2 regions of the Micromonospora sp. NPDC049359 genome follow, and region 2 is predicted to be linked to the other one. Evidence: riboswitches for the same ligand, from Rfam matches in the RefSeq annotation. Region 2 holds a riboswitch; the other holds the start of a gene.
What was found. Region 2 has a riboswitch for S-adenosylmethionine ahead of ACIBTX_RS08100 (ABC transporter substrate-binding protein). Riboswitches for the same ligand answer to the same signal wherever they lie in the genome.
Positions count from the first base shown of each region.

Region 1: it holds a riboswitch for S-adenosylmethionine, as region 2 does, so the genes downstream of both, thrC (threonine synthase) here and ACIBTX_RS08100 (ABC transporter substrate-binding protein) in region 2, are expected to answer to the same signal.

Region 1 is NZ_JBITMW010000004.1:242,102-246,307, reverse strand. It holds gene ACIBTX_RS12305 (metalloregulator ArsR/SmtB family transcription factor) at 75-380, opposite strand; gene ACIBTX_RS12300 (DMT family transporter) at 472-1,440, shown strand; SAM riboswitch class I at 1,508-1,643, shown strand; gene thrC (threonine synthase) at 1,654-2,940, shown strand; gene ACIBTX_RS12290 (GNAT family N-acetyltransferase) at 3,177-4,196, shown strand.
Region 2 is NZ_JBITMW010000002.1:420,382-424,587, reverse strand. It holds gene ACIBTX_RS08115 (hypothetical protein) at 1-54, shown strand, start outside; gene ACIBTX_RS08110 (amino acid ABC transporter ATP-binding protein) at 64-798, opposite strand; gene ACIBTX_RS08105 (amino acid ABC transporter permease) at 795-1,568, opposite strand; gene ACIBTX_RS08100 (ABC transporter substrate-binding protein) at 1,614-2,363, opposite strand; SAM riboswitch class IV at 2,771-2,882, opposite strand; gene ACIBTX_RS08095 (amino acid transporter) at 2,969-4,206, opposite strand, start outside.

The sequences.
Region 1 (4,206 bases), on a different contig from region 2:
TGTCGGCTCCGGCGACGCGTGCGCGGACGGGTCAGCCAAAGGGCGTGGACAGGTCAGTCAAGGGCGTGGACGGGTCAGGCCGCAGGGCGGGGAGTGAGGACCGCGTCCAGGAGGCCGGGGTAGAGCTTGTCCACCTCGTCGCGGCGCAGTCGGACCAGGCGGCTCGTGCCGGCGGCCCGGGTACGCGTCAGGCCGGCCTCGCGCAGCACCTTCAGGTGGTGGCTCCGGGTCGCCTTCGAGACGCCGAAGTCGAAGCTGCCGCAGGCCGCCTCGCCGCCCTCGGCGAGCGCCCGGACGATCTGCAACCGCACGTCATCGGCGAGCGCGGCCAGTACGGCGGTGACCGGTACGGCGGTCAGGTCGGGTTCGTGCAGCTCCATGTGACCAGCCTAACCCTTGTTCGACAACGATCGAACAACACCCTAAGGTCGGTGTCGTTGGTTCGAAGATACTCGAACATTGGAGCTGACGATGCGATCCCGCGCCGCCGCCTACCCGCTGCTCGCCGCGCTCGCCTGGGGTGCGATGTTCCCGATCCTGGCCACCGCGCTGGCGAGGGTCGACCCGCTCAACCTGACCACCGCCCGCTATCTGTTCGCCGCCGTCATCCTGGTCGGCATCCTGCTGCTTCGCGAGGGGTCTGCCGCGCTGCGCCTCGGCGGCCGGGGAGTCGAGGTGGTGGTGCTGGGTGTCGTCGGCTTCGCCGGCTTCAACCTGCTCACCAACCTGGCCCTCGAACACGCCGCCCCGCAGCAGATCTCCCTGTTCGTGGCGACCACCCCGATCATCACCCAACTGGTCCGGTGGGCCCGGGACGGCGTACGGCCGAAGCCTGCCCTGCTGACCCTCTCCCTGGTGGCGCTCCTCGGCGTCGGCCTGGTGATCACCCGCGGAAGCCTGGCCGGGCTCGGCCAGTTCGGTCTCGGCGGCCTCATGATGATCGGCGCGGTGCTCGGCTGGGCCATCTACACCCACGGCGCGACCCGGTTCGGCGCGTGGTCACCGCTGCGCTTCACCACGCTGACCGCGCTCGCCGGCACGGCCGCCATGGTGGTCGCGAGCATCGGCGCCGACGCCGTCGGGTGGCAGCACGCGCCGGCCGCCGCCGACCTGGTGGCGGTCACCCCCCAACTGGCGTACGCGGTGCTCGTCGCCGCCGTCGTCGCGGTGCTGGCGTGGAACACCGGCGTGCAGCGGCTGGGCGCGGCCAACGCCGCCCTGTTCATGAACCTCGTCCCGGTGACCACGTTCGTCGTGCAGATCGCCCGTGGCTACCGGCCGGAGGGGGTCGAACTGGTCGGCGCGGCGATCACCATCGCCGCGCTGGTCGCCGCGAACCTCGCGGCGCGCACCCGCACCCGGCCCTCGTCGTCGCCCCGGTCGACGGCGGTCACCGATCCCGTCGCGGTAGTCGACCCGGTGGCGGTGGCGGCCCGCTGACCCACTGGCTGGGATGCCCGGTGGAGGCGCCGGGCAACGTTGCCTAGACTTGACGGCACAACTGCATACCTCATCCAGAGGGGCTGAGGGATACGGCCCGACGACGCCCCGGCAACCACCCCGCGCGCTCACCGCTGAGCGACCCGCGGGGCAGGTGCCAATTCCGTCCCCGCCGCACCGTGCGATGCGGGGAAAGATGAGAGGACTCTCGACATGACGTCGACGCTCGCCGCCTCCGGCATCGACACCTCCGCCAGCCCCGCCCGCGCCCTCGTCTGCCGCGCCTGTTCGGCCCGCTACCCGCTCGCCGCCCAGCACGCCTGTTACGAGTGTTTCGGTCCGCTGGAAGTCGACTACGACACCGCGGCCCTCGCCACGGTCACCCGCGAGCAGATCGAGGCCGGCCCGAACAACATCTGGCGGTACGCCGCGCTGCTGCCCGCCGGGCAGGACCCGGCCACCCGGGTCACCCTCGACCCGGGGCTGACCCCGCTGGTGGCGGCCCCGCACCTCGCCGCCGAGCTGGGCATCACCGCGCCGCTCTGGGTCAAGGACGACAGCGCCAACCCGACCCACTCGTTCAAGGACCGGGTCGTCTCGGTGGCGCTGACCGCCGCGAAGGCGCTCGGGTTCACCCGGTTCGCCTGCGCCTCCACCGGCAACCTGGCCAACTCGGTGGCCGCGCACGCCGCCCGCGCCGGCGTGCCCTCGATCGTCTTCATCCCCAGCGACCTGGAGCAGGGCAAGGTCATCACCACCGCTGTGTACGGCGGCGAACTGGTCGCCATCGACGGCTCGTACGACGACGTCAACCGGCTCTGCGGCGAGCTGGTGGAGACCGACGAGTTCGAGGACACGGCGTTCGTCAACGTGAACGTCCGGCCGTACTACGCGGAAGGCTCCAAGACCCTCGGGTACGAGGTGGCCGAGCAGCTCGGCTGGCGGATCCCCGCCCAGGTGGTCATCCCGATGGCCAGCGGCGAACTGCTCACCAAGATTGACAAGGCGTTCTCCGAGCTGGTCGAGATCGGCCTGGTCGAGGCCCCGGCGGGCGGCTGGAAGGTGTTCGGGGCGCAGTCGGCCGGCTGCAACCCGATCGCGACGGCCCTGCACGCCGACACCGACACGATCATCCCGGTCAAGCCCACCGGCATCGCCAAGTCGCTCAACATCGGCGACCCGGCCGCCGGCCTCTACGCCCTGGAGGCGGTGCGCCGCACCGGCGGGTGGATGGAGTACGCCGACGACGACGAGATCCGCGCCGGCATCCGCGACCTGGCCCGTACCACCGGGGTGTTCGCCGAGACGGCGGGCGGCGTCACCGCGGCGGTGCTGCGCAAGCTGGTCGAGTCCGGCCGGCTCGACCCCACGGCGGAGACGGTCATCTTCAACACCGGCGAAGGACTGAAGACGATCGACGCGGTGGCCGCCCAGGTCGGCCCGACCCACCAGATCAAGCCGTCCCTGCGTGCCGCCCGCGACGCCGGCCTGCTCGGCTGAATCCACCGGGTGACTGGATTTTCGCTGTGAGTGTGGAAAACCCGCCGCGCAGGACTTGACGGCAGGAACCGGACGGCGCAAGATGCTCCGTGCGGGAGGGCATTTCGCCGAAGACTTTTGAAGTTCTTGCGACCCAACGCCGGAGGCGTTGTGCGAGTGTCCCTCCCGACCACGTCCGACAGGGCCAGCGAAAATTCGCTGGCCCTGTCGCTTTTGCACCTGCCAGGCTCGCCCACATGAGCATCACGATCGCGCCGTTCGACGGCACCGACCGGACCGCGGTCGACGAGGCGTACCGGATCGGAGCGGCGGCCACCGAGGCCGACCTGCCCGACTTCCCGCCGTCCTGCCGGCAACGCTTCGACGCCCAATTTCACACCCCGATGCCCGGCACCCGCTCCCTCTGGGCGCTGGCCCGGCTGGACGGGGTGCCCGCCGGTTACCTTCAGCTCGACCTGCCGCAGCTCGACAACACCGACAACGCCACCGCCGAGCTGACGGTCCGTCCGGACCTGCGTCGCCGGGGCGTCGGCCGGGCCCTGCACGAGTACGGGGTACGCCTGCTCCGCGAGCACGACCGCAAACGGGTCGTCGTGATGGCTGTCGCCGCGCTACCCGGCGGTCCGGCCCGACCGGCGGCGGGCGCGGCGTTCGCCACCGCGATGGGCGCGCACTCCGCGCTGGCCGAGGTGCGCCGCCGGCTGGCCATCGCCGACATCGACCGGGTCGCGCTGCGAGCGGCGCTGGCCGAGGCCCAGCCCCGCGCCGAGGGCTACCGGTCCGTCTCCTGGCAGGGCACCACCCCGCCGGAGTACCTGGCGGACATCGCCTACCTGGACGGCCGGCTCATGACGGACGCGCCCATGGGCGACGTGCAGTGGGAACCCGAGCAGGTCGACGCCGAGCGCATCCGGGGCAACGAACGCGCCCTGGACGCCCGGGGTCGGCGGCGCTACCACCTCGCGATGCGACACGAGGCGTCCGGCCGGCTGGTCGCCTGGACCCTGCTCGACGTGGGCGCCTCCGTCGACTGGCACGCGTACCAGCAGATCACCCTCGTCGACCCGGCCCACCGTGGTCACCGGCTGGGCCTCATCGCCAAGGCGGAGAACCTGCACCACCTGCTCACCCACGAGCCCGCCGTACGCGTCATCGACACCTGGAACGCGGCGAGCAACAGCTACATGGTGGCGATCAACGAGCAGCTCGGGTTCCGCCCGGTGGACGCCTGGGACAACTGGCAGCTCACTCTCTGACGGGTATCCG
Region 2 (4,206 bases):
CTGCTCGGCGACCTGCAGGCGTTCGCCGCGCACCTGCGCCACCAGGCTGGCTGAGCGGTCTCCTCAGAGCACCTGGGCGAGGAAGCTTCGCAGCCGGGGATGCTCGGCCCCCTCGAAGATCCGCTCCGGCGGGCCGGCCTCCAGCACCACGCCCCGGTCCATGAAGGCCACGGTGTCGGCGACCTGCCGGGCGAAGCCCATCTCGTGGGTGACCACCACCATGGTCATTCCGGCGGCGGACAGGTCGGCCATCACCCCGAGGACCCCCTTGACCAGCTCCGGGTCGAGCGCCGAGGTGGCCTCGTCGAAGAGCATCACCTCGGGTCGCAGCGCCAGCGCCCGGGCGATCGCCACCCGCTGCTGCTGACCGCCGGAGAGCTGCGCGGGCCGGGCGTCGGCCTTGCCGGCGAGCCCCACCAGCTCCAACTGCGCGCGGGCGACCTGGACCGCCTCGTCCTGGCCGAGCTTGCGCAGTCGGCGCAGCGCCAGCGTGACGTTGCGCAGCACGCTCAGGTGCGGAAAGAGGTTGAACTGCTGGAACACCATGCCGACCCGCTGGCGTAGCGCGTCCGGGTCGTCCCGCAGCACGCTGCGTCCGTCCAGCAGCACGTCGCCGCGGTCGGGTTCGATGAGGCGGTTGAGCGTACGCAGCAGGGTGGACTTGCCCGAACCGGACGGTCCGATCACGCAGGCCGTCGCGCCGCGGGGCACGGTCAGGTCGACGCCGCGCAGCACGCGGTTCGGCCCGAAGGCCAGGTGGACGTCGCGCGCCTGCACGCTCACCGAGGTCGTGGTCATCGCCGGTCTCCCTGCGTCGTGGCGGGCAGCGCCGTGTCGTCGTCCTCGTCGTCCGGCGCGGTGGCCGGGCGGCCGTGGCGCAGCCGCCGGTCGATCCAGTTGACGAGGTGGGTCAGCGGGACGGTCAACGCCAGGTAGAACAGGCCCGCCAGCAGCAGCGCGGATTCGTTCCCGGTGGTGGCCGCGTAGTCCTGCCCGATCCGGAACAGCTCGCGCTGGCTGGCCACCAGGCCGAGGAAGTACACCAGACTGGAGTCCTTGATCAGCGCGATGAGCTGGTTGACCCAGGCGGGCAGCACCCGCCGGATGCCCTGCGGGATGATCACCAGCCGCATCGCGTCGGCCCAGGAGAAGCCGAGCGCCCGGGCGCCCTCCAGTTGGGCGGCCTCCACCGACTGGATGCCGGAGCGGAAGATCTCCCCGATGTACGCGGCGGCGATCAGCGACAGCGCGAGGATGCCCAGCGGGTACGGTTCCGGTCCCCAGACCCGCATGCCCAGCGGCGCCAACCCGACGCCGATCAGCAGGATCGTCGCCGCGGCCGGCAGCCCTCGGAACACGTCCGTGTAGACGCGCGCCGGCCAGCGTAGCCACCGACTGCGGGAGATGCCGGCCACGGCCAGCAGCAGACCCAGCACCGTGCCGAGCAGGGCGGCGGAGACCGCCAGGATCAGCGTGTTGGGCAGCCCGACGGTCAGCATCTCGGGCAACGCCTCGCGCATCGCGTCGACGTCGAAGAACGTTTCCCAGAGGGTGCTCAACGGATCCATCGTTCGCCTCTCCTGCCGCCCTGCTCGCTCGTCACCGCCGGCCGCTCAGGAGGCGGCCGACGCGGACGCCGACGGTTGCGCCGACCCGGACGCGGACGGGGCTGTCGCCTTGCCGCTGCCCGGCTTGAAGTCCGCCGGGATCGGCCGGCCCGGGTAGTACTGCGCCTGCAACCGGCTCCAGGTGCCGTCGGCGATGACCTCGTCGAGGGCCTTGTTCAGCGCCTCGCGCAGCTTGTCGCTGCCCTTGGCGACGGCGTACGCGGTCGGCGCCGGGCTGAGCTGCTTGGCCGCCACGGTGATCTTGCCGTTGCTGTCGGCGGCGGACTTCTCGCCGATCTCGGCCGGTGCGATCCAGGCGTCGGCCGTGCCCGCCTTGAGCTGGTTGATCGCGCCGTTGTAGTCCGGCACGCGGACCGGGTCGAGCTGCTTGCCGGTGGCGTAGTCGTCCTGGACGGTGCCCTGCACCACCACGACACGCTCGCCGGTGAGCTGGTCGAATCCCTTGATCGGCGAGCCGGCCGGCACGTCCAGCCCGAAGTAGCCGAAGTCGTACCCGTTGCCGAAGTCGACGGTCTTCTTGCGCGCCTCCGTGATGGTGATCGAGGAGCTTCCGACGTCGAACTTGTGGTTGTTGACCTGGGAGAGCAGCGCGGAGAAGTCGGTGCCGACGAACTCCACCTTCAGGCCGAGCTTGCCGGCCACGGCGGTCAGCAGGTCGTTGTCGAAGCCGGTGAACTTGCCGTCCTTGAGGTACACGTTGGGCGGGGCGTCGGTCAGCGTGCCGGCCCGCAGCACACCCGGCTGCGCCAGACCGTACGGGTTCCCGCCGCCACTTTCCGAAGAGTCACCTCCACCCGAGCAAGCACCCAGCAAACCAACGGTCAACAAAGAAACCCCAACAGCAACAAAACGAGAAGAAATACGCATAACTAACTCCAAAGGGATGCGTCGATCCCGTCGATCATGAAGTTATTGCCGCGACACGCCGGTCAGGCGGGCAACAACTTCATGATCGACGCGAAGAAGGGTGGGGCGGGGTGGGGAGGGGTCAGCGCTTTAGGCGGCGGTACACGCCGCGCTGCGCATTCGCATCAGGTCCACGTGGCGGCGCCGGGTCAGGGCCGGCGTACGCCGGACGGCCGGTGGCGTGGGGCTGAGGATGTGCATGCGGTCTCCCGGGTCTTGGTGCTGACCTGGGTGCCAGGCCACGCTTGCACCGACGTCCCGCCGGTGCCTGGTCTTCACCCGGGGCACCCCACCGCGGAGGAGGGTTGCCGGCCAGCGAGCCGGGGCTTCGCGCTGGCACTCATGACCTGCGCCGAGGCTAGCAGCAGCCACCGGTCGGTCGTCCAGCCGATATGACCACCCTCACCGGCCGCGACCCGCGCTCGGCGAGCCGGTCAGCCGGCGTGCACGTGGGGCCGGCGCGTCCGGTCCGGCTCCTGGCGGCGCAGGATCTCCCGGGTGACCGAGACGATCTCGCCCTGCCCGAACGCCAGGTAACGCAGCACGTTGCGGGCCGGGCCGCCCTCGGTCCACTCGAAGTAGATGTGGGGGCGGCGCGTGCTGCGGTCGCGGATCTCCAACAGCAGCGCGGCCAGCGCGTTGGGCACCGAGGAGCTGGCCAGGCTGAGCACCGGGAAACGGTCGTGCGCCACGCTGCCGCGTACCAGCAACCCCGTCTCGAAGTCCGACGGATCGGTGACCCGGACCTCGACGAAGATCACGTCGCTGTCGTCGGGGAAGTCGTTGTCCGCCATGGTCTGGGCCAGCTTGTCGCGGTACTCCGCGAGGTCGCGGCGCTCCGGCTCGTGCGCGACCAGGCGGATGCGACGTCCGGAGCGCTCGTCGATCATCGCGCTCGCCAGCTCGTCGAGCTGGACGCGGTCGACCCGCAGCTCGAACGCCCGCGACACCCGCGACAGCGCCGACACCAGGATCATCGCGCCGATGAAGCAGGCGGCGATCTTCACGCCGTCGGGCCGCTCTGCCACGTTCGCCACGGTGGTGTAGACGAACGCCACCGTGATGACCCCGAACGCGACCGCGCGACCGCGCTGACGCCGCCGCCGCGCCGCGAGCGTCACGGCCGTCGCCGCCGAGGTGATCAACACCAGAACCCCGGTGGCGTACGCGCCGCCCTGCGCGTCGACGCTGGCGGAGAAAATGATCGTGATGAGGAACGCCACGCCGGTGAACACCAGGACCAGCGGCCGGACCGCGCGAGCCCACGTCGGCGCCATGCCGTAGCGGGGCAGATACCGGGGTACGAGGTTCAGCAGCCCGGCCATCGCGGACGCCCCCGCGAACCAGAGGATCGCGATGGTGGAGAGGTCGTAGACGGTGCCGAACACCCCGCCGAGATGCTGGTGGGCCAGGTAGGCCAGTGCCCGGCCGTTGGCGGCCCCGCCCGGCCGGAAGGCCTCGGGCGGGATCAGCACGGTGGTGGTCACGCTGCTGGTGATCAGGAAGACGCTCATCGTCGCGGCGGCCGTGGTGAGCAGCCGCCGCGCGCCCCGGATGCGGCCCAACGGCCGGTCCTCCGAGTCTTGGCGGTCCCCTCGGATGTGCGGCATCACCGCCACCCCGGTCTCGAAACCGGACAGACCCAGCGCCAGCTTCGGGAACACGAGCAGGG